4 regions of the Rhizobium sp. FG113 genome follow, and region 1 is predicted to be linked to each of the others. Evidence: riboswitches for the same ligand, from Rfam matches in the RefSeq annotation. Region 1 holds a riboswitch; each other region holds the start of a gene.
What was found. Region 1 has a riboswitch for cobalamin ahead of cobU (bifunctional adenosylcobinamide kinase/adenosylcobinamide-phosphate guanylyltransferase). Riboswitches for the same ligand answer to the same signal wherever they lie in the genome.

Region 1 (5,853 bases):
ACCCCGCCCCGGCCACCAGATCCCGGCCTTCATCAACGGCGCCGCCGCCTCCGGCTTCTCAGCCCCTGACAGCATCGCCTCGGCATAATCGAGAAACGCATGCGTATTCGCATCACCGCCCTCGATCAGATAGGCCCAGAGCGCATTCAGATCCTCAAGCGGTACATTCGAAAATGGCGTCAACCCCGCATCCGGCTTCGAATCCCCGGGCAGCACCGCGATCAGCGCACCATGCCGCGCCGCAACCGCATGCAGCGCCTCCAGCGCGTAGTGGAAATAGCTGGCGCCGCCGAGCGCCCTCACGATGATCAGCTTCGCATGCCGCGCCGTGCGCTCCACATAGGCATCGACGGACATCGGATGCTTGAGGCTCATCAGGCTGGCGATGCGCAGCGACCGTCCCCCACCTCGCTGACGATGCGCGGCTGCTACCGCCGCCAGTTCGGTGTCGGCAGCGGAGAGAAACAGGATGTCGCCGGGCGACTGACCAAGATCGATCGCCTCCTCGCCGTCGTTGATCGTTCCCTGCTGGGCTAGAAGAAGGTGCATATCGATGTGTCTTTACGGAGAATGGTATTCGTAGGCGTGGAGTGCGTGGCCCCCTCATCCGACCCTTCGGGCCACCTTCTCCCCGTTGGGGAGAAGGAAAGATTGTTGCGAGCGGCCGGCCCCGAGTCTCTTCTCCCCCACGGGGGTCCGAAGGACGGGTCGAGACCAGCGGCTCGACCCCGGTCGGTGGCCCGAAGGGTCGGATGAGGGGGCCACACGGCACCACTCAAACGATTTTCAAAGCAACAACCGCCCATCCCAACCATCAACCTTAAACCAGACCCTCGATCGCCTCACGCACCGCACCCTCATCCATTTCGTGCAACCCGATCACCACCAGCCGCGTGCCGCGCGTCTCGCCGGCGGCCCAGGCGCGGTCGAAATAATGGTCGATCCGGCTACCAACGGCCTGCAGCTGCAGGCGCATCGGCTTGCCGGGGACGTCGACGAAGCCCTTGACGCGCAGAACGTCGTGCTCGGCGATGATGCCCTTCAGGCTCTCGACGAAAACAGCCGGATCGGCGATCGGGCCGAGCTCGACGACGAAGCTGTCGAACTCGTCGTGATCGTGCGGCGTGCCGTCCTCATGCTCAAGTTCGTGATGGGACTTGCGGTTGCCGATATCCGCCTCGGTGCCGATGCCAAGGCCGAGCAGTACGCTTGCCGGCACCTCGCCGTTCTTCGCCTCGATCATCGCGGGCTTGCGCGCCGTGCGCGAGGCAACCTCATCGCGCACCCGGGCAAGGCCGGCGCCATCGATGAGGTCGGTCTTGTTGAGCACGATCAGGTCGGCGCAGGTCAGCTGGTCCTCGAAGAGTTCCTCGATCGGGCTCTCGTGGTCCAGCGTCTCGTCCTCCGCGCGGCGGGCGTCGACGGCGTCATGATCGTCGGCGAAGCGGCCGGCGGCGACGGCGGCGCTGTCGACCACCGTGATCACGCCATCCACGGTCACCTGCGTACGGATGTCGGGCCAGTTGAAGGCGGCGACCAGCGGCTGCGGCAGGGCAAGACCCGAGGTCTCGATGACGATATGATCAGGACGGTTCTCGCGCTCAAGGAGCTTGCTCATCGTCGGGATGAAGTCGTCGGCCACCGTGCAGCAGATGCAGCCATTGGTGAGCTCGATGATATCGTCCTCGGTGCAGTTTTCCGCGCCGCAGCCCTTCAGCACTTCGCCGTCGACGCCGAGATCGCCGAACTCGTTGATGATGAGCGCGATCTTCTTGCCGCCCGCATTGGTCAACAGGTTGCGGATCATCGTCGTCTTGCCGGCGCCAAGAAAGCCGGTGATCACTGTGGCGGGGATCTTCTGCTGGTTCATCAATTCAACCCTTCATTTTCAGCGGCAGTCCCGCCGCGATAAAATACACATCCGCGGCGACCGCCGCGATCATCTGGTGCAGCCGTCCGGCATGGTCGCGAAATTCGCGGGCCATGCGGTTCTCGGGCACGATGCCGAGGCCGACTTCATTGGAAACGATGACGAGGCGCGCCTTCGCCTGTGGCAGATAGGCGGCCAGTGCCGCGAATTCCGCCGCCATGTCGCGCTCTTCCATCATCAGATTGGTAACCCAGAGCGTCAGGCAATCGACAAGCAATGCCCGCCCCTCGCCATCGATGGCAGTCAGCTGGCCGACTAGATCGAGCGGCTCCTCGTGCGTCATCCAGAGATCACCGCGATCGGCCTTGTGCTGATCGATCCGCGCGCGCATCTCCTCGTCCCAGGCGCGGCCGGTGGCGATGTAATGGCGCTCGAGACCGCTGGCGATGACCAGCTGCTCGGCAAAACGCGACTTGCCGGAGCGGGCGCCGCCGAGGATTAGGCTGGAGGAAACCGTGATCATGCCGCGAAGGCTTCCGGCGATAAGCGCGGCCATCCACCACGATCTCCCTCATTCCTGTGCTTGTCACAGGAATCCAGCCACCGCGTGTCCGCGCGGTGAATGGCTTCGTTGCTTGCGGGGTGTCTTCCGCGTCCAAGGACTTGGACGCGCTGGATTCCTGTGACAAGCACAGGAATGAGGGTGCCCATATTGAACGTTCCGAGCGCCCGGCCTGACGCCGACGCCAAAATCTCATTGTCTGCCATGACAACCTCCGTGCTGGCATTGGGCACACTTGCCCAGGGGTGGGCTTTGCGCCCGGCACGATTGGCAGGTCTCCTGGCTCGCGGGTCCAGGCGACGATCGGGCTAGCCACGCAGGCCATCCCGATCGTGCCATCGGTTCTTCCTCGCCTTCCCGGCTGCAATCATGAAAAGGCGGACGATTCGTAGATTTAGAGGCGTCCAACCCCGGTTGATCATGGCTTGCATTGCCAGTGGCTTTTCCGCCGTCTTCAGCCCCTCACCCGCCTGCACCACGCAGGCAGCCGGCTTGAGAGCATCCGACGCCGGACGGAAGACCCTGACCGCTCTACAGTCGCGGGGTCGGCTGTGATGAAGGCGCCCTGGTTGGGTCCACCCCGTCACATTCCCTTTTCATCCGCACCGCTTTTGGCGATCCGGAACCATCCGTTATCGATCCATGGTTAGGCAAGCGTGACTGCGAAGTCAATCGACGGCCAATCGCAGCCACCAGCCAAATTGACTGACATCAAGCCTCAAGACGATCATCTCTACCAGATTTATCGTCTATTATCAGAGACTTAATGTCATAAAAACTTGTTGCGTCAGCCGGGTTTTTGCCGCATTTGCAGCGCATGCGGCGCAGCACCGCAAATGTCCCCTCCTTTACCACCCTTGAACGGGCTTCCGCCCGCCTAGTTTCCCCACCATGCGCCTGAAAATCAATCTGAGACGGCTTGGCCCGCTACACACACTGCTCGATGTGGGGCGCATGCGCGCGCTCCTGAGACGCAGCGAAATGGGCATGGTGCTGGCCGGCGCGCTGATCGGCGTCACGTCAGGCCTCGCCGTCACCGGCATGAGCCTGATCTCGCGCGAGATGCACAGCCTGATCTTCGGGATCAGCGACGTGGAGCGTCTGAGCTCCTCTCAGATCGACGACAAGTTCCTGCTGATGGCCGCCCCCGTTTGCGGCGGCATCCTGCTCGGCCTGTTGATGTATGTGCTGGCGAAGACCCGCAAGAAGCCGATGGTCGACCCGATCGAGGCCAACGCGCTACATGGCGGCCGCCTGTCCTTGACCGACAGCATCATCGTCGCGATCCAGAACCTGATTTCCAACGGCTTCGGCGCATCCGTCGGCCTTGAGGCCGGCTATACGCAGTTGGCGTCCGGCATCGCCTCGAAGCTCGGTTTCAAACTACAGCTGCGCCGCGCCGATCTGCGCGTTCTTGTCGGCTGCGGCGCCGCCGGTGCCATCGCGGCCGCCTTCAATGCGCCGCTGACGGGCGCCTTCTACGCCTTCGAGCTGATCATCGGCACTTACACGATCGTGTCGCTGACGCCGGTCGTCGTCTCGGCACTCGTTTCCACGCTGGTCGCCCGGCTGCTGGCCGGCAGCGATTTCATCATCGATGTCGGCGATTTCGGCACCGTCATGCCGGCCGACTATGTGCCCGCCATCCTGCTCGGCGCCTTCTGCGCCGGCATCGGCATCCTGATCATGCAGGGCGTCGCCTTTATCGAGGAGCTCGCACGCCGCAGCTCGATCGCGCTCCCCTTCCGCCCGGCGCTTGGCGGCATCATCGTCGGGTTGCTTGCGCTGGTGACGCCGCAGGTACTGTCGGCAGGCCATGGCGCCCTGCATCTCAATCTCGACCGAGAAGTCGTGATTCCCGTGCTGATCGGCCTTTTCCTGCTAAAGGCGCTGGCCTCGGCGATATCGATCGGCTCCGGCTTCCGCGGCGGCCTGTTCTTCGCCTCGCTGTTCATGGGCGCGCTGCTCGGCAAGTTCTTCGCCTACTCGGCCCCCTATTTCGCCCATGCGACACTGACACCGATCATCTACGCCGTCGTCGGCATGAGCTCGCTTGCCGTGGCCGTCATCGGCGGACCGCTGACCATGACCTTCCTGGCGCTCGAGATCACCGGCGACTTCCCGATCACGGCGCTGGTCTTGGCTGCCGTCATCACCTCGTCGCTCGTCGTGCGCAGCACCTTCGGCTACTCCTTCGCCACATGGCGCTTCCACCTGCGCGGTGAAAGTATCCGCAGCGCCCATGATGTCGGCTGGATCCGCAATCTGACGGTCAACAAGCTGATGCGCGCCGACGTCAAGACCGCGAAGGTCGGTATCAGCATCGAGCAATTCAAGGAAAGCTTCCCGATCGGCTCGGCCCAGCGCGTGATCCTGGTCGAAGACAGCGGCAAATATGCCGGCCTCGTGCTTGTGCCGGATATCTACGCCAACCTCACCGACACCGCCGACGAGAGCAAAGGCCTCGACGAATTCGTGCGCTACCGCAACGACTTCCTGACCCCGCAGATGAATGCCAAGCAGGCCGCCGCGATCTTCGACAAGACGGAAAGCGAAGCGCTCGCCGTCGTCAACAATCTCGTCGAGCGCACCGTGGTCGGCCAGCTCAGCGAAGCCCACACGCTGCGCCGCTACAGCGAAGAACTGGACCGCCGCCGCCGCGAGGTCTCCGGCGAGATTTAACTGAGCAGACTATCCAGCCAGCGCTTGTCGAGATGCGTTTCGAGCTCTGCAGCAACCTCGTCAAGCGCCTGCTCGACGCCGGCGCGATAGTCGCGGCTTTGGCCTGTCAGGCCGAAGCTTGCAAGCAGCCGGGACCGGTAGCCGTCACTCGCAAACAGCCCGTGCAGATACGTCCCAACGATCCGCCCGTCCCCTGAGATCGCGCCATCAGGCTTGCCATCGACGATCGCGAAGGGCCGCACGCGGTCGGCGCCTTCGGTAATCCCGAGATGGATCTGGTAGCCCGAGAGAGCCTCGCCATTCTCCGCCGAAACCGCCACGCTGTTGCGCACGGTCTTCTCCGCGTCCATGACGGTCTCGACGTCGAGCAAGCCGAGCCCCTCGATCTCGCGCACGCTCCCTTCGATCCCCAGCGGATCACGCACCGTCCGGCCGAGCATCTGGTAACCGCCGCAAATGCCGATGACCCGTCCACCGCGCCTGATATGCGCGGAGAGATCCTGATCCCAACCCTGCGTCCTGAAATCGGCAAGATCGGAAATAGTCGACTTCGACCCAGGAAGGATGATCAACTGCGCATCGGCAGGCAATCGTTCGCCAGCGCGCACAAAGACGAGTTCCACATCCGGCTCCGCCAGCAGCGGATCGAGATCGTCAAAGTTGGCGATCCGCGGCAAAACCGGAACCGCGACCTTCAGCGCCCCGGCCTGCCCCCGCGCCAGCCGCTCCAGCGCCACCG
Region 2 (5,853 bases), on a different contig from region 1:
CTTGGCAGCCTCGAAGCGATCGCGCTCGGCCTGGCGGTTCTGCGACATCATGATGATCGGCGCCTGGATGGCGGCGATCATGGAGAGGACGAGGTTGAGGAAGATGAAGGGGTAGGGGTCGAAGGCGCGGGTGGAAAGGATGACGGTGTTGATCACGCACCAGACCGCCAGGAAGACCAGGAAGGTGGTGATGAAGGCCCAGGAGCCGCCGACGCGGGCGATGCTATCCGCCATCCGCTCACCGAAGGACGATTCGGCTTTCAGCGCGGCATTGATATCCGTCGAGATAATCTTGCGCGCATGCGCCTTTTCCAGCACGCGCTTTTCGATGTCGCCCAGCTCGTTGGCGGACTTGTCGAAATGCAGGTGGACGAAACTGGAGAGATTGTTCATGGCGCGACTCCCGATCAACTTATGTTGGCGGGGAGTATTCCGTTATGCGCCAGGAATGCAATGCGGCAACGTGCATGCCTGCCGTGCTCAGGAGCCCTCTGCTCGTAGCCAGGAATGCTGCGGGAAGAAGCGCTCGACGGTCTGCGCCTTGCCGAACATCACATCGTGCTGGAGATAGCGGTAGTCGCGGACCAGCGGATCGATGGTCTTGGCGTCGCGAACCCAGTCCGGCGAGGCGGTGTTGTCGCGGGTGATCAGCTGATAGCGGTCGACGATCGGGTACTTCTTCTGCACACGGCCGAGGAAGCCGGTGTAGAAGGGGTGCTCGTAACCGGCGAACTTCAGCACATGATAAGGCAGCTGCGACGGGCTGATGGTGCCCACGTTCTGCTTGACGCCCTTGCGGTTTGACCAGATGACCAGCGGCGTCTCGTGCTCCTGCTTCATGACGCTGACGGAAGCCCGGCGGGTGGCGACCTGGTCGGGCATGTAGCCGGTATTCGTGTAGACGCTGCCGAGCGGCGGCAGGTGGTCGCCCCAGAGCACGATGATCGTCTCGCGGTCACGCTTGGATGCCCACTCGGTCAGCATCTTGAAGCTGTCGTCTGCTTCCTTGACGCCCTGCGTATATGTGGCGAGCGTGGCGCGGTCTGCGTCGGTCAGATTGCCGGTGATGTCGACCGTGTTATTGGCGTAACGGTTGGCCTCGTAGGGGCCATGTCCCTGCAGGGTAACAGCGAAGAAGAAGAAGGGCCGGTCGAGCCCGTCGGCTTCCTGCATGATCTCCTTCATCAGGCTATCGTCGGAGGCGAAAATGCCGCGCTTTTCCATGGTCGGCATGGTTTCTTCGGTGCGGAATTCCTCGAAGCCGAAATCCTTGTAGACCTCGTTGCGGTTCCAGAACCAGCCGCTGAACGGATGCAACGCACGGGCCGCATAGCCTTCGCCGCGGAAGAAGGTGGCAAGCGACGGGATGTCGTTGCGGATATACTGTTGGTAGGGAATGCTGCCATAGGGCAGGAAGGCATTCGAGAAGCCGGTCAGCGCCTCGAACTCGACATTGGCGGTCATGCCGCCGAACTCGGGCGAGAAGACGTGGCCTGACTGCGCCGCGCGGATCGTCGGCATCGGGTCTTCGGAGAATTTCAGCGTCTTCAGGCGCGTCGGATCCCAGAAGGATTCGCTCATCAGCATGATGACGTCAGGCTTGTCGCTCGGGCCGCTGAGATAGCCGTAATTGCGCGACGGGATGGCATCGAGCGCCTGCGCATTGAGGCCGGCGGGCGAGGCGACATCGGCCATCGGGATGTTGAAGATGAAAGCGAGGATGAAGCCGTTGCTGCGGTAGTTCTCCTTCTGGTCCCACATCATCGGCACCACCTGAAGGCGGTCGCGGATATAGGAATATTGCGAGTAATCCATCAGCGAGCCGAAGGCGGCGATGACGGGAACCGTCAGGCAGAGATTGCGGATACGGTTGCGGCGCGCCATCTTTGGCAGGCGGCGCCAGGCGTAGCGCCATGCGAGAACGAGGCCGCTGACGGAGAGAAGAATGCCGACGGCAACCGCGATAGCCGTCATCGGGCGGTCGCGGACCATGACGGGAAGCAACTCCAGAATCTGGCGGCCGAACAGCATGTCGGAGGGATAGAGCGGATCGGAGAGGTAGTGCTGCTTCTGATTGGAAACGAGTGCGGGGACGAGGACGAGCGGGAGGACAACCAGGGCCGAGAGGAAACGGCGGCCGAGGATCGCATCGACGCAGAGCATCACGACAGTCAGCATGACGACCGTGGTCATGCCGGGACGGGCCGTGGAAGACAGAAACGCGCCCACGTCGGTTGCGCCGCCGCGCGCGATCACTTCGACCGAGAAGGTTGCAAGCAACGCCATCACTGCCGTCAGGGCGACTGCAATTGCGCCGCGCAGGATGGAGGGGCGGGTATCCGCGCCAACGCCACCATAGAGCGCCGCTTCGCGCATTGCCGCTCCGGACTTGAAAACTTGGGCGATCAATGGCGGAACTCCAGTGTCATCATAACGTCACCGAACTGTCACATCTTCGTCATGAACGCTAGATGAACCATTGTTGTTTCGCGGGCTTAACGCTTTTTTGATCACAAACTTTTCGGCGACTGGTTGCCTCATGTAGCGTGTGCTCCGGATGGAGCCTGCCATGGCGGCGCGGGAGCGATCCTTGCGCGCCTTATTTAGCTGTCGTAGGTCAGGGAGATGTTCGCGTCAGAGGAGAGTTTGCATGCGCAGTTCCGTCGAGATCTACAACGTCAAGACGGGCGAGGCCCGTGTGATCTGGCAGACCGAGAGGCTGGTCGAAGCCCCCAATTACGCTCCTGACGGCAGCTATCTCCTGCTCAACGACGAAGGCATGCTCTACAAGCTTGCGCTCGATGGTTCAGCGAAAGTGCAGAAGGTCGATACCGGATTCGCGACCGCCTGCAACAACGACCACGGGATTTCACCCGATGGCACTCGCATCGTGATCACGGACAAGATCGAGTTCGGCAAAGCGGCGATCTATACGCTGCCGATCGAGGGTGGGGCGCTGCAGCTGGTGACCACCAATCACCCGTCCTACTGGCACGGCTGGTCGCCCGACGGGAAGGAGCTCGCCTATTGCGGCATTCGCGGCGACCTGTTCGACATCTACACGATCGACGTGACCGGCGGTGAAGAGCGGCGGTTGACGCATGGCGAGGGCCGCAATGACGGGCCGGATTATTCGGCCGACGGGCGCTGGATCTATTTCAACTCCAGCCGCACCGGCCTGATGCAGATCTGGCGTATCCATCCCGACGGGACCGGCGTGGAGCAGGTGACGCACGACAATTACGGCAACTGGTTCGCGCATCCGTCGCCGAAGAACGACAAGGTGGTGCTGATTTCCTACGACCCTGAGGTCTTCGACCATCCGCGTGACAAGCATGTGCGGATGCGGATCATGGATATGGACGGCGGCAACCTGACGACGCTGTTCGAGCTCTTCGGCGGGCAGGGATCGATCAATGTTCCGAACTGGTCACCCGATGGTGACGAATTCGCCTATGTGCGATATTTCCCGGTCGAGGCTTGAGCGATTGCATCATGCGCGGTTTGTCGGCATAGGTGGCGCGTCGGGTGCCCGCAGGCTTGCGGGAGAATCGGGAATTCGGTGCAAGACCGGAACGTGCCCAACGCTGTAAGGCCGACGTCTGCCGCTTTATGCCACTGGCGCTTTTTGCCGGGAAGGCGTGGCAGACGGATGACGCCAAGTCAGAAGACCGGCCCGACAATCATAGACTGACCGCCTGGACAGCGGCCGGTTGTGTTGTTGGGGATTGACGATGCGACCAGACCAATCTGGCTCTCTTGCGAGAGCGGGTGCCTTTTCGGCGAGCGAGCGCGACGCCGTTTACAGAGCCATCGAGACCAGACGCGATGTGCGATCGGAGTTCCTGCCGGATGCCGTGCCCGATGACGTGATCGGACGGCTGCTGGCGGCCGCTCATCATGCGCCGTCCGTTGGCTTCATGCAGCCGTGGAATTTCATTGTGGTGCGCGATCAAGCCGTGCGTTCGACCGTGTGGGAGGCTTTCACCAAGGCCAATGCCGAGGCGGCGGCGATGTTTTCCGGCGAGCGGCAGCAAGCCTACCGCGCCCTGAAACTGGAGGGCATTCGCACGGCACCCGTCGGCATCTGCGTGACCTGCGATCCGGATCGCTGCGGCGACGTGGTGCTGGGGCGCACGCACAATAGGCGGATGGATTCCTATTCCACCGTCTGCGCGGTGCAGAACCTGTGGCTTGCAGCGCGCGCCGAGGGCGTGGGCGTCGGCTGGGTGAGCATCTTTCACGAGGCCGATCTGAAGCGCGCGCTCGGCGTGCCTGAGCGGATCGAGATCGTCGCATGGCTCTGTGTCGGCTATGTCGACCAGCTCTACGAGGAGCCGGAGCTCGCCGTGAAAGGGTGGCGACAGCGATTGCCGCTGGAGGATCTGGTGTTTACGGATCGCTGGGGCGGGGGCGCATAGCCCGCGACGCCTGCTATTGCTTCTGCGCCGGCGGTTGCTGCGGCTGGGCGCCCGGCATGGCGGGGTGTTTCAGGTCGATCGACCCTTGATCGCCGGCGAGGAACTGCGGCCCCACTTGGCGCACCTTGCCGGCGCTCGGATCATAGGGGCGATCGGGGACCTGCGCCTGGGGTGCGGGCGGTTGAGGCGTGGGTTGGGTTTCGGGCTTGGCGGCGGCGGTGTTCGGGGTTTCGATCGTGGTGATCGAGCTCTGCGGCGGCGGGGCGCTCACAGACTGGTTGCGGCGCATCTGTTCGTAATAGGCGGGCAGATTGCAGCTGCAGGATGATTTCTCACCGGGCTTGCGGTTCTTGTAGGCGAATGCATTCGGCATGGCGCTGTAGGGCGCGCCTGTGGAGGCAGAGATCATGTTCTCGGTCTCGCCGCTGGAAACGTCGTGATAGTAGAGCTCGGTTTCGATACCTGGGCACATCTGCTGGCAGGTGTTGGCGTCGCGGGCGAAATCGAAGGAGGTGGCGTTCGAGCGGATGGGGAAGAAGCCGCCGTCGCAGCTGCGCACGCAGATCGTGTTCAGATGCGTCAGAGGCTGGCCGCCGGGCGAGAACTCGTAGGAGCGCTGCCGCTCGCCGCCGAGCGGAATGAAGGTGTCGCTGCGCATGGCCTGATCGTCGATGCTGGGCGGGTTCGCATATTGCGGCTCTTCATATTGCTGCACGGGCGAATTGCAGTTGTTTTCGTCGAGTGCGGCGAAGAGTTCGTTGCGCAGGCGGGCGTCCGGACTTTGCGCGCGCAACTCGTCCCGCCGCATCTGCAGGTCGGCGATGTTGTCGAGCATCTTGGCTTCGGCCTGTTCTAGCTCGCCGCAATAGCCGGCATTGTCGCCGCCGATCACCACCATGCTGCCGCTGCTGCAGCCGCTGCGGCGCTGGTCGCTGCGCAGCTTGCGAAGCTCGAGGTTTTGTTCGGTGATGGCGCTGGCGAAGCGGCGTATTTCGGGCGACATGCCACCGCCGATCGTCTCTGGAATTGTGGCCAGACGGGCGCGCAGCTGACCGCAGATCGGCGCCAGCTGCGCATAGGCAGGGGCGGAAAGGGCAATCAGGAGTGCTGCGGCCAGCGTGAGGCGTTTCAAGGCATCGTCCCGTCAGTGAGCAAATACCAAATGGCGAAGGGCGGACCATGGCCCGCCCTTCGATATACATTGCTTGTCTTAACAAGCTGCCGCTCAAAGCCTAACGCATTTTCAGCGTCCAAGGCAAATCACGCCGCCCAAATCATGCCGGCTGAGATGCCTCGACGACCGCGAGGGCCGCCATGTTGACGACGCCGCGCGAGGTGACCGATGGCGCCAGGATGTGGGCGGGCATGGCCGCGCCGAGCAAGATCGGGCCGACATGCAGGCCGTCCGTCATCGACTTGACGACGCCGAGCG
Region 3 (5,853 bases), on a different contig from region 1:
TGGCGTCGTAGCAGCCATCCGGCTCCATCGAGTTTTCCGCGTCCGCCAGCACGAAGCGCAACCGTTCCTTGCCTGCATGCTTCGCCTTGGCGATCGACAGCATGGCCTCGGAGAAATCCAGCGCGGTCACATCGTGGCCGAGATCGTGGATCACCGCCGTGACCTCACCAGTGCCGCAGGCAAGTTCCAGAACGCGCAAAGGCGTCGGCCGCAGATGGTCGCGCATCGGCTGCTGCCAGGCGTCAAATTCCGGACCGCGCGGTATTCTGTGGCCGAAGGCAAGATCGAATGTCTGCGAGCGCTTGGACCAATAGTCCCGGATCTCTTCCTTCAAATCGAAATTGGTTTGTCTGATGGACATCGGACCTCAAGAAATACAGCCAAGGAAATGGATATGCTGCCGACCATGATGCGGCGAGCGCTCGATATGGGCGCGCACCCCGAACACATCGGCGATCAGGCCTTCGGTCAATACCTCGTCCGCCGGTCCGACCGCAACAAGCCGACCCTGGCTAAGCACAGCAATCCTGTCGCAAAACATGGCGGCGAGGTTCAGATCATGCAGCGCGACGATGCTGGTGATCGGCAGCTTGGCAACCAGCGACAGGATTTCGAGCTGATGCTGAATGTCGAGATGGTTGGTCGGCTCGTCGAGAAGAAGCTCGGTCGGCGTCTGCGCCAGCGCGCGGGCGATATGCACCCGCTGCCGCTCGCCGCCCGACAGCGTATGCCAGAGCTGCCGCGCCTTCCCAACCATGCCCACCTGCCGCAACGCGTTCTCGACCGCCTCTTCATCATTGGCGCTCCACGGCGCCAGCGGACCGCGATGCGGCGTGCGCCCGAGACGGACGACCTCGGTGACCGTCACCTGCGTCTCGGTCGTGGCCTGCTGTTCGACAAAGGCGACGCGCCGGGCGATATCGCGGCGCGCCAGCGTATCGATGCCGGTATCGCCGAGCGCGATGACGCCGCTCTTCACCTTTCGCAGCCCGCCGATCAACCGCAGCAGGCTGGACTTTCCCGAACCGTTCGGCCCGATCAGGCCGAGCGTCTGGCCGGTGGGAACCTCAAGGCTGACACCCTTGACGACAAGCACGCCTGACGTTGCCCAATGCACATCGCTGATGGAAATGCTCATGCGGGCCGCCTCGCCTTGTAGAGAATGAGCGCGAATGCCGGCGCACCGAAGAGCGCGGTGACGACGCCGATCGGCAACACCTGCTGCGGGATGATGACGCGCGAGACGATATCGGCGACCACCATGAAGATGGCGCCGGATATCGCCGTTGCCGGCAACAGGCGCCCATGCCCCGGCCCGACCACGAAACGCGCCGCATGCGGAATGACCAGACCGACAAAGCCGATCGAGCCGACGATGCTGACCATCGTCGCTGTAAGAAGGGCCGTGAGCGCGAGCAGCACGATCCTGATACCGGCAACGGGAATGCCAAGCGCTGCGGCCGCATCGGTGCCGAAGGTGAAGGCGTCGAGCGCACGGGCATAGAGCATGCAGACGAGAAAGCCGGCGATGGCCACGGGAGCGGCAAGATAGACATCCGGCCAGCGCACACCGGACAGGCTGCCGAGAAGCCAGAACATGACGCCGCGCGCCTGCTCGGCATTGGCCGATGTCGTGACAATATAGGATGTCAGCGCGTTGAAGAGCTGCGAACCGGCGACACCCGCGAGAATGATACGGTCCGTGCCGCCACCCGAGCCCGCCGCGAGCAACGACACCAGCAGGAACGCCGCGACTGCGCCGACGAAGGCGCCGGCCGAAAGCGTCAGGACGCCATAGCCGAAGCCGAGGATCATGACCGCGACAGCCCCGGTGGAGGCGCCGGCCGAGATGCCGAGCACATAAGGCTCGGCCAGCGGATTGCGCAGCAACGCCTGCAGCACCGCGCCGCATAGGGCCAAAGCCGCTCCGGCGCTGGCGGCGACGAGGGCGCGGCTCAGGCGGTAATCCCAGATGATGCCTTCATGGATGCGGCTGAGTTCAAAGCCGGTGCCGAACACACGGTTCGCCACGGCCTTCGCTGTCGTGTCGACAGGAATGGAGATCTCGCCGATGGACACGGCGAGACTGATGACAAAGCCCAATGCCACGATGGCAAGGACGAAGAGCACGAGCAGCGCTCTCCATCCACGGTGGGCTATCGACGCGTGCCTCACTTGGAAAGACCGAAGGACTTGATGCCGGCGGCGAGGCGTTCCAGGCCGTCGATGGTGCGGATCGTCGGGTTCATCGACTGCGCATCCATCTCGACGAAATGCCTGTTCTTGACGGCATCGAGCTGGCTGGTGACCGGGTCCTTTTCAAGGAAATCGATCTTCACCTTCGGATCGTCCGCGGCATAGCGGCGGCGGTCCATGGTGGCGATGACGATGACGGCGGGATTGGCCTGCGCGATGGTTTCCCAGCCGACCAGCGGCCACTCTTCCTCGGTGCTGACGACGTTGCGGGCGCCGAGCGTCTTCAGAATATAGGCCGGAGCGCTGTTCTTGCCGGCGATAAAGGCATCGCCCTGCACTTCCTTGCTGGAAAACCAGAAGGCAACGGGCAGATCCTTCGCCGACCCGCCAAGCGATGCCACGGCATCCGCTTCACGCTTCTTCAAGTCCGCGATCAGGGCCGCGCCGCGATCCTGGATGTCGTAGATCTCCGCCAACTCGGCGATCTCCTGATAGATCAGCTCCATGGTGAAGAGCTCGCTGCGCACACCGTCGCCGCCATCCGTGTTGACCTTCGCGACGCAATCGGCCGGCGAGACATAGGTCTTGATGCCGAGACCGGCGAACTGCTCGCGCTTGCCGACCGACCCTTGCGTGCCGACATGCCATTCGAACTCGGCCGCAACCAAGTCCGGCTCCTGGCCGACGACGGATTCGAAACTCGGATCATTGTCGGCGAGCCGCTTAATCTTCTGGTTGACATCGGCATAGGTGGGCAGCACCGGCCCGACCCAGACCGCCGTCCGCACTATCTTGTCGGCAAGGCCGAGCGAGTAGAGAATTTCGGTCATGCCCTGGCCGATCGACACCGTCTTCTTCGGCGCGCTATCGAATGTCACTTGCTGACCGCAATTGGTGATCGTCAGCGGGTAGGTCGTTGCCGCTGCATGGGCGGCGGGGAGAAAGGTGGTGAAAACGCAAGCCGTCGCGATCGAAAGCAGCGCGGTTCGCAGGATGATGCGGTTCATATTGGTCCTCATGTATGGCTGAAGCCCGCAGCCGACTGGCCGTGGCTGTGAAACTCGAAGCGGGGACCGCTGCGGATGATGCAGGACGAAACAGCAAAGCGCTCGCCTGACATCATGCGGCGGCGAACGCTAGCGCGGGATCACGGACATGAGATTTGCGGAGGGGAATAAAGCGGGACCGCGCCAGCGGTTGACGTCAAAAACCATCATATGATGCTCCTCTCCGGACAACCCCGTCCGGGATGGTGGACACTGTTTTGACGGCAGGTCTCCTGGCTTGCGAATATGCACCTGACATCTGCCTTCCCACGAAAAGCTTCGCAGTGGCATGGCGTTCGAGACGAACACCACAAGGACATCAGGCAATCCGCTTACAGTTGCGGGGGCAGCCACGGTCTTGGCCCCATTCGGGTCATCCGCACCGTGTTCCCTATTAATCCCGTCGGAAGTCATCCCTTCGGGAACCATCGAGGCTGACTTAGGCGATCCGGCGCCAAGACGTCAAGCCGTGACGAACCGACATTTGGCGCGCCTAGGGATTGGCTCGGAGATAGGCGATCAAGTCGGTGATCTCCGACGTCGTCCAGAGGCCGCCGAAGCTCATCTTCGTTCCCGGCACTTTCTTCTTGGGGCTGGATAGAAATTCCGACAGCGCCGCCTCATCCCAGACAAGCCCACCGGCGCCCGCCGCCTTCATCGCGTCTGAATATCTGTAATCAGGCAAGCTTCCGGCCGGACGACCGACGACACCCTTCAGATGCGGGCCGAAGCCGTTGCGATCGGAATCGACCGTGTGACAGGAAACGCACAGTCTGAACACCCGCCGCCCGTGCTCGAGGTCCTCCGCGGATGCCGCGGATGTCATGACGAGCAGGCTGGCGATCGAACAGATCGACGGAAGGACTGAGCGCTTTTTCATGTGTCGATGGCCTTGGCTGTTGTTTGCCAGATACATCGTACCGTTTTTACACGGCGCGATCCGCGAACAACATTGCTTACCCAACAAAGCACATATGCGCCCAGACCAGACTGGTGCGACATGGGAGCACAGCTCCCATGTCGCTTGGCTTCTTACTGCGCGGTCTTGATCTTGGTGACCTCTTCGGCGCTCAATTCGCCGACCGTCGTCACCTCGCCATTGCTGATCTTCCACAGGCGGAAGGGACCGGTGATGTCGCCATACGTGTCGAAGCTGACAGGACCGATGACACCCTCATACTTCACCGGCTTGCCATCCTTGATGAGCTGCAACGCCTTGGCGAACTCTTCCTTGCCAGCATGAATAGGCGTGCCACCCTCGGCAACGACCTCAGGCATGGCTGCCTTGATGGCTGCCGCATCGGCCTTGCCGGCCTTGGCGATCGCCAGCGCCACGATTGCACCGGCGTCATAAGAGCGGTCGGCGGCCGGGGCCGAAGGCGAGATGCCGCCGGAGAAGGCCTCGTAATTGCCGTTGAAATATTCGGTGGACGCCGTCGGGCTGGTGCCCGAGGAGGTGCCGTAGGCGTTCTCCAGATACTGCGCGCCGACGCTCTCGATGAAGTCCTTGGAGTTCATGCCGTCGTTCAACAGGAACGTCTGCTTGCCACCACCGGAGACCCAGGCGCGGGCGATGGTGGCACCATCGACGGGGGTGCTGACGAGATAGAGCGCATCGGGATCGCCAGCCATGGCGGCGCTGGCTTCGGACGCGTAGCTCGACTGCTTCTCGTTATAGGGCGTCGTCGAGGTGATCGTGCCGCCGAGCTTCTGATAGGCGGTCGCGAACTCCTTGACCATGTTCACGCCGAAGTCGTTGTTGACGTTGATGATCGCGATCTTCTTCAGGCCCTGATCCATCGCGAATTTCGCGGCCGCCGTGCCTTGCAGCGCATCCGAGGTGATGGTCCGGAAGAAGACGCCGTTGGTCTTGCCGCTGCGGCCAAGCTCGGTCAGTGTGGGCGAAGAGGATGCGGGCGAGACCTGCACGACGCCGGCCGGCGCCGTCACCGATGTCAGGATCGGGATCGAGACGGACGAGATGATGCCGCCGATGATGACGGGCACCTTCTTGATGTTGACGAGCTGGGTCGCCTGATCGACGGCGACGTTGCCCTGGCTCTGGCTGTCGCGCGTGTCGGCAACGATCTTGCAACCATTGACGCCACCGGCGTCGTTGATATCCCGGAAAGCCATCTCGACGGACTTCGCGCCCGCCTGGCCATATTCACCGGCCGGGCCGGTGAGTTCCATGACGAGGCCGACGGTGATGTCGCAATCGGCCGCGAATGTCGGCGCCGTGGACGCCGCAAGGGCAGCAACCATGGCGGAAAGCAGGAATGTCGTTCTCATTTTTGTTCCCCTTTGTTGAGATTGTACTTCATGATGCTGCCGTGGCGGCCTTCCCTGTCCCGCTCCAGCGTATAGACGTCGCCGTCGAGCGGCTTTGATTGCGCAAGGATCGCATCGACCTCGGCTCTATCCGTTTCGCTGAGCGCGATATCGGCGATGGCGAGATTGGACTTCAGATGCTCCCTGTTGCGGGCGCCGACGATGACGGCCGCGACGCCTGGCTTGGTCAGCATGGCGGCGCTTGCGATGGTGGCGATATCGGTGTCGTGCCGGTCGGCGATCCCGCGCAGCGTCGACAGCAGCGCCTGGAACAGATCCC
Region 4 (5,853 bases), on a different contig from region 1:
CCGTTCTGGATCGTATCGAGCAGCGTCAATCCGGTGAAGACGCGGATGGTCAGTTGCTGCTCCTCCGGCTTCAGCGTCGCCCAGGATGGGATGTCGTTCGACAGCGGCACTTTCTCCGGTAGCCAGAAATTGCCGGTAAGGCGGTTCCAGACCTCGAGATCCTTGTCGTCCTCGATGCGGTTCCAGTTGATGGCGCGCACGGCCGCGGCGACCTTCGAGTTCTTGGTCTTCACTTGAATGTTCATCTTGGTCACCTGAGGTCAAAGGGCGCAGGAAACGCAGCCCTGCACTTCCGTGCCGGTCAGCGCCATCTGGCGAAGGCGGATGTAGTAGATGGTCTTGATGCCCTTCTTCCACGCATAGATCTGCGCCTTGTTGATATCGCGCGTCGTCGCGGTGTCGCGGAAGAACAGCGTCAGCGACAGGCCCTGGTCGACATGCTGGGTGGCCGCCGCATAGGTGTCGATGATCTTCTCCGGCCCGATCTCGTAGGCATCCTGATAATAGTCGAGATTGTCGTTGGTCATGAAGGCAGCCGGATAATAGGCGCGGCCGATCTTGCCTTCCTTGCGGATCTCGATCTTGGAGACGATCGGGTGGATCGACGAGGTGGAGTGGTTGATGTAGGAGATCGAGCCCGTCGGCGGCACGGCCTGCAGGTTCTGGTTATAAAGCCCACCTTCCATGACCGCCTTCTTCAACTCCAACCAGTCGTCCTGCGTCGGGATATGGATGCCTGCCGTCTCGAACAGTTCGGCCACGCGCGCCGTCGCCGGCGCCCACTCGCTTTCAGTGTATTTGTCAAAATAGTCGCCCGATGCGTATTTCGAGTTCTCGAAGCCCTTGAAGCTCTGGCCGCGCTCGACTGCCAGCCGGTTCGACGCGCGGATGGCGTGATAGGTCACCGTGTAGAAGTAAATGTTGGTGAAATCGACGCCTTCGTCGGAGCCGTAATAGATGCGTTCGCGGGCGAGATAGCCGTGCAGGTTCATCTGGCCGAGACCGATGGCGTGGCTGTCTGCATTGCCCTTGGCGACCGATGGAACCGAGGTGATATTGCTCATATCGGAGACGGCGGTCAGCGCCCTGATCGAGGTCTCGATCGTCTTTCCGAAATCCGCAGAATCCATGGTCGCGGCGATGTTCAGCGAGCCGAGATTGCAGGAGATATCCTTGCCGAGGTGGTCGTATGAAAGATCATCCGCATAGGTGCTGGCATCGCTGACCTGCAGGATCTCCGAGCAAAGATTGCTCATGGTGATGCGCCCAGCGATCGGGTTCGCCTTGTTCACCGTGTCTTCGAACATGATGTAGGGATAGCCGCTCTCGAACTGGATCTCGGCGATCACCTGGAAAAAGTCGCGCGCCTTGACCTTCTTCTTCTTGATCCTGGAGTCGGCCACCATCTCGCGGTATTTCTCGGTAACCGAGATCTCGCTGAAGGCGACGCCATAGACGCGTTCGACGTCGTAGGGCGAGAACAGGTACATGTCCTCGTTGTTCTTGGCGAGTTCGAAGGTGATATCGGGGACAACGACGCCGAGCGACAGCGTCTTGATGCGGATCTTCTCGTCGGCGTTCTCGCGCTTGGTATCGAGGAAGCGCATGATGTCGGGGTGATGGGCGTTCAGATAGACTGCTCCCGCTCCTTGACGCGCGCCAAGCTGGTTGGCGTAGGAGAAACTGTCCTCCAGCAGCTTCATGACCGGGATCACGCCCGACGACTGGTTTTCGATCTGCTTGATCGGCGCGCCGGCCTCGCGCAGGTTCGTCAGCGAAAGAGCGACCCCGCCGCCGCGCTTGGAGAGCTGCAGCGCCGAATTGATGCCGCGCGCGATGCTCTCCATGTTGTCCTCGATCCTGAGCAGGAAGCACGAGACGAGTTCGCCGCGCTGCTTCTTGCCCGCATTGAGGAAGGTCGGCGTCGCCGGCTGGAAACGGCCGGAAATGATCTCGTCGACCATGTCGCGGGCGAGCCCCTCATTGCCGCGCGCCAGCGCCAACGCCACCATGCAGATGCGGTCTTCATAGCGCTCGAGGTAGCGCTTTCCGTCGAAGGTCTTCAGCGTATAGCTGGTGTAATATTTGAAGGCGCCGAGGAAGGTCGGGAAGCGGAACTTCTTATCGTAGGCGTGGTCAAACAGGTCGCGGACGAAATTGAACGAATACTGGTCCAGCACCTCCTGCTCGTAGTAGCCCTCCGTCACGAGATAATCGAGCTTCTCCCTGAGATTGTGGAAGAACACCGTGTTCTGGTTCACATGCTGCAGGAAATACTGCTTCGCCGCCTGCCGATCCTTGTCGAGCTGAATCCTGCCGTCCTCGTCATAGAGGTTCAGCATCGCGTTCAGCGCGTGATAGTCGAGCGTTGCGTCGGCTATCTTACTGTCTGTCGCCTTCAAGGGGCGTTCGAGAACTGCCGTGTCCAAAATCGTTCCAATCCGTGTGTGACATTGGCGACATCCTCATCGGTGCCGAGAAGCTCGAACCTGTAGAGGTAAGGCACCTGGCATTTCCTGGAGATGATGTCGCCGGCAAGCCCGAAGGTCTCGCCGAAGTTGCTGTTGCCCGCGGCGATCACGCCCCGGAGGTTCGAACGGTTGTCCGCATCGTTGAGGAAGCGGATGACCTGTTTGGGCACGGCGCCCTTGCCTCCGTCGCCGCAATAAGTCGGGACAACAAGCACAAAGGGACGTTGCGCGGTCAGCATGAGCTCCGCACTGACGGGAATGCGCGAGGCCGGCAGCCCGAGTTTTCCGACAAAGCGATGGGTGTTCTCGGATCTGCTGGAGAAATAGACGAGCTCACCCATCGGCCGATCCTCAGGCCAGCGCGCTGATCATGTCCGGACGGAAGCCCGCCCAGTGCAGATCGCCGGCAACGACGACAGGAACCTGGCGATAGCCGAGCCCCTGCACGAGTTCGTAGGCCGCCATGTCGGTCGAGACGTCGATCACGTCATAGTTGATCCCCTGGCGATCGAGCGCGCGGGTGGTCGCAGTGCATTGGACGCAGGCGGGCTTGCTGTAGACGGTAATGGTCATGGTAATCCTCGTGTCGGATAGGCGTGCGATAGCGATCGGACATCCGCCGATGTCCGGGCAAAAATGATGGATGATGAAGGCAGCCGCTTGCAGTCGCCGGACGCTCAGGCGCCCGTCACTCGCGCGGACGGAATTCGAAACTCAAGATCATAGGACTTCACCCCGAAGTGGCTCATGCGGCGGTCAGGGGAAGCGGTACGCACGGCAACATCCCGCACGCAATCGCGACCTTCCGGACACCCCGCCCGTGGACGTTCTCGTTGCAAGGCAGGTCTCCTGGCTTGCGGGTCGTCACATCCGATCTGCCTTCCCAATGCCCTGAAGACATCAGTGGACGTATCGATCGAATGCTCGCCGCTTACAGTTGCGGGGGCAGCTCCGGCATTACTCAGCCCGTCATGGGCCTCACGCACCGTATTCCCGTCTTAGCTTCCGACGCGAATCGGAAGAACCTCGAACACTAGATATAGTATACGAGGCTAAAATCTCGTCAACGGGTGCGATCGTTTATCCTCATCTTCCTTCTGGGAATTTTTCCGCAGGCCATCTTGACCACAGAACTAATTCACAGTTTATATCGTAACTGTATAACATTACAGATCATCGGATCTCGCTCGTGCACGACGGCTTACTTTGGCGGTCTCGAAGCCAGATCTCAAAGACGACAGTTTCAAAATTGGGAGACATCCATGTTCCGATCCAAGGTTCCTTTACTCCTCGCCACAACGATCATCGCCGGCACCGTTACGCCCCTGACGCTGCGCGCCGAGGAGGAAAGCCGCGAGACCTGGCGCCTCTTCGTTGCAGACCATACGCAGCCGATCGTTCGCGCTATCGATCTTGGTAGCGACAAGCAAATCGGTCGTTTCGAATTGGAGGGTTATGCGGCGCTGTCGCTCAGCGATACCGGCCGCACCGTGTTCGCGATCCAGGGCGACCAGAATGTCGTCCACGCGATCGACACGGGGATTGCCCTGTCCGACCATGGCGAACATCGCGACATCGAGATCAAGGATCCGAAACTGCTGGCACCGATGATTAAAGGCCATAAGCCGGGCCACGTGGTCGCGCATGGAGACGACCTTGCCGTATTTTTCGATCGTGAAAACAGCTTCGACCTTCTAAAGGAAAGCGCGCTGCAGGAAGGCAAGGCAGATCCCAAACCATACGACGCCACAGCCGCCCACCACGGCGTTGCCGTTCCGATGGGCAATTATCTTCTTGTCTCCGTGCCAAACATGGAGGCACCGGCCAAGGAGAGGGAATTGCCGCCGCGCCTTGGTCTTCGCGTGCTCGACAGAGACGGAAAACAGGTGGGCGATGTAGCAAAATGCACGGGCCTCCACGGCGAAGCGACCTCCGCGCGTCTTGTCGCCTTCGGTTGCGAGGAAGGTGTCCTTGTCGTACGGCCTGGTGGCATCGATGGGCCGAAGATCGAAATGCTGAGCTATGGCGATGGAATGCCCAAGGGCAAGGTCTCGACGCTTCTTGGCGGAACCTCCATGCAGTTCTTTCTCGGAAACTACGGGGAAGACAAGGTGGTGCTGATCGATCCCGACGACAAAAAGCCCTATCGCCTCATCGACCTGCCTCTGCGCCGCATCGATTTCGCGCTCGACCACGCAAGGCACCACAATCCCTATGTCCTGACGGAAGATGGCAAGCTTCATCTGCTGGACGTCGTGGATGGCAGCATCAAGACGTCGGTATCGGTCACCGAGCCCTATAGCAAGGATGGCCATTGGCGCGACCCACGGCCGCGCCTCGCCGTTGCCGGCGACCACATCGCCGTAACCGATCCGCGCCATAGCCTGGTTCGCATGGTCGACGCTGAGACATTCAAGGAAGACAGGACGATCGCCGTCGAAGGACAGCCCTTCGCAATTGTCGCGGTCGGCGGATCGGGTGCAGTACACTAGCCACAGAGGGGAGCGCCTGCCCACGCTGGCGCTCCCCTTAAGAGTTCGAACGTTGCGCGCCCACAGGCCCCGTGATGTTACAGCGCGCAAGAGCGGTGGGCCGTCGAGGCGGATCGAAGATATCGCCACGTCAGGCCGATATCCGGCGCGACGTCGCGAGAAACCCCGATATGAAATCGAGCGCGTCGTCGCCTTCTCTTAGACCGAGATGAATGCTTTTCCGGATTCGCCTTTGCCCGATGCTGACGGGCCGGACACCGAGCTCTGCCGCTTCCCGCCGCACAAGCCAGTTCGGAATGGCGCTCACTCCGCGGCCCGCCGCGACGAGCTGAAGCATCATTTCCGTCGTCTCCACATTGCGGTGGTGGCGCGGCCGGCAGTTTGCGGGCACCAGAAAATGCGTGAACACATCCAGCCGCTCCGGCGGCACCGGGTAGGTGAACAGCGTCTCATCCAGAAGGTCGGCAGGCTCGGCATGTCGTTTCAGCGCCAGCGGATGATCGACCGGCACGGCGAGCACCAACTCGTAATCGAACACCGGCAGATAGTGGATGCCCGGCGTCTCGATCGGATCCGGCGTGATCAGGATATCGATTTCGTATCCTGTGAGCGCCGCGACGCCGCCGAAGGCGAATGATGTCGTCAGTTCGAGGTCCACATCCGGCCAGTCCATGAGATAGGGCTTCGTGACACCCATGAGCCATTGGTGGCAGGGATGACACTCCATGCCAATCCTGAGCGAGCCCCGCTGGCCATGGCGATAATCCGACAGGACAGTCTCAGCCCTTTCGATCTGCGGCAGGACTCGCTGCGCAAGTCCCACGATGTAGCGGCCGGCCTCCGTGAGACGAAGGTTGCGGCCGTCCTTCGCCCACATCGCAACGCCATAG

Region 2: linked by a shared signal. The riboswitch ahead of bluB (5,6-dimethylbenzimidazole synthase) and the one ahead of cobU (bifunctional adenosylcobinamide kinase/adenosylcobinamide-phosphate guanylyltransferase) in region 1 are both predicted to bind cobalamin.
Region 3: linked by a shared signal. The riboswitch ahead of ACODTZ_RS01240 (ABC transporter substrate-binding protein) and the one ahead of cobU (bifunctional adenosylcobinamide kinase/adenosylcobinamide-phosphate guanylyltransferase) in region 1 are both predicted to bind cobalamin.
Region 4: linked by a shared signal. The riboswitch ahead of nrdH (glutaredoxin-like protein NrdH) and the one ahead of cobU (bifunctional adenosylcobinamide kinase/adenosylcobinamide-phosphate guanylyltransferase) in region 1 are both predicted to bind cobalamin.

What each region holds. Positions count from the first base shown of each region.
Region 1 covers NZ_JBMDKV010000009.1:219,132-224,984, reverse strand. The annotation lists partial or broken gene ACODTZ_RS21260 (cobaltochelatase subunit CobN) at 1-549, opposite strand, end outside; gene cobW (cobalamin biosynthesis protein CobW) at 821-1,870, opposite strand; gene cobU (bifunctional adenosylcobinamide kinase/adenosylcobinamide-phosphate guanylyltransferase) at 1,875-2,393, opposite strand; cobalamin riboswitch at 2,685-3,077, opposite strand; gene ACODTZ_RS21245 (chloride channel protein) at 3,324-5,114, shown strand; gene ACODTZ_RS21240 (cobyric acid synthase) at 5,111-5,853, opposite strand, start outside.
Region 2 covers NZ_JBMDKV010000003.1:386,882-392,734, reverse strand. The annotation lists gene ACODTZ_RS12190 (DUF1003 domain-containing protein) at 1-393, opposite strand, end outside; gene ACODTZ_RS12185 (LTA synthase family protein) at 481-2,376, opposite strand; gene ACODTZ_RS12180 (TolB family protein) at 2,651-3,484, shown strand; cobalamin riboswitch at 3,510-3,694, shown strand; gene bluB (5,6-dimethylbenzimidazole synthase) at 3,735-4,421, shown strand; gene ACODTZ_RS12170 (DUF2865 domain-containing protein) at 4,435-5,553, opposite strand; gene ACODTZ_RS12165 (NADP-dependent malic enzyme) at 5,696-5,853, opposite strand, start outside.
Region 3 covers NZ_JBMDKV010000001.1:312,864-318,716, reverse strand. The annotation lists gene ACODTZ_RS01255 (class I SAM-dependent methyltransferase) at 1-355, opposite strand, end outside; gene ACODTZ_RS01250 (ABC transporter ATP-binding protein) at 368-1,138, opposite strand; gene ACODTZ_RS01245 (FecCD family ABC transporter permease) at 1,135-2,130, opposite strand; gene ACODTZ_RS01240 (ABC transporter substrate-binding protein) at 2,172-3,203, opposite strand; cobalamin riboswitch at 3,449-3,687, opposite strand; gene ACODTZ_RS01235 (c-type cytochrome) at 3,736-4,122, opposite strand; gene ACODTZ_RS01230 (ABC transporter substrate-binding protein) at 4,275-5,507, opposite strand; gene ACODTZ_RS01225 (aldo/keto reductase) at 5,531-5,853, opposite strand, start outside.
Region 4 covers NZ_JBMDKV010000001.1:1,315,512-1,321,364, forward strand. The annotation lists gene nrdF (class 1b ribonucleoside-diphosphate reductase subunit beta) at 1-245, opposite strand, end outside; gene nrdE (class 1b ribonucleoside-diphosphate reductase subunit alpha) at 261-2,429, opposite strand; gene nrdI (class Ib ribonucleoside-diphosphate reductase assembly flavoprotein NrdI) at 2,399-2,812, opposite strand; gene nrdH (glutaredoxin-like protein NrdH) at 2,823-3,044, opposite strand; cobalamin riboswitch at 3,294-3,515, opposite strand; gene aztD (zinc metallochaperone AztD) at 3,734-4,963, shown strand; gene ACODTZ_RS05880 (LysR family transcriptional regulator) at 5,094-5,853, opposite strand, start outside.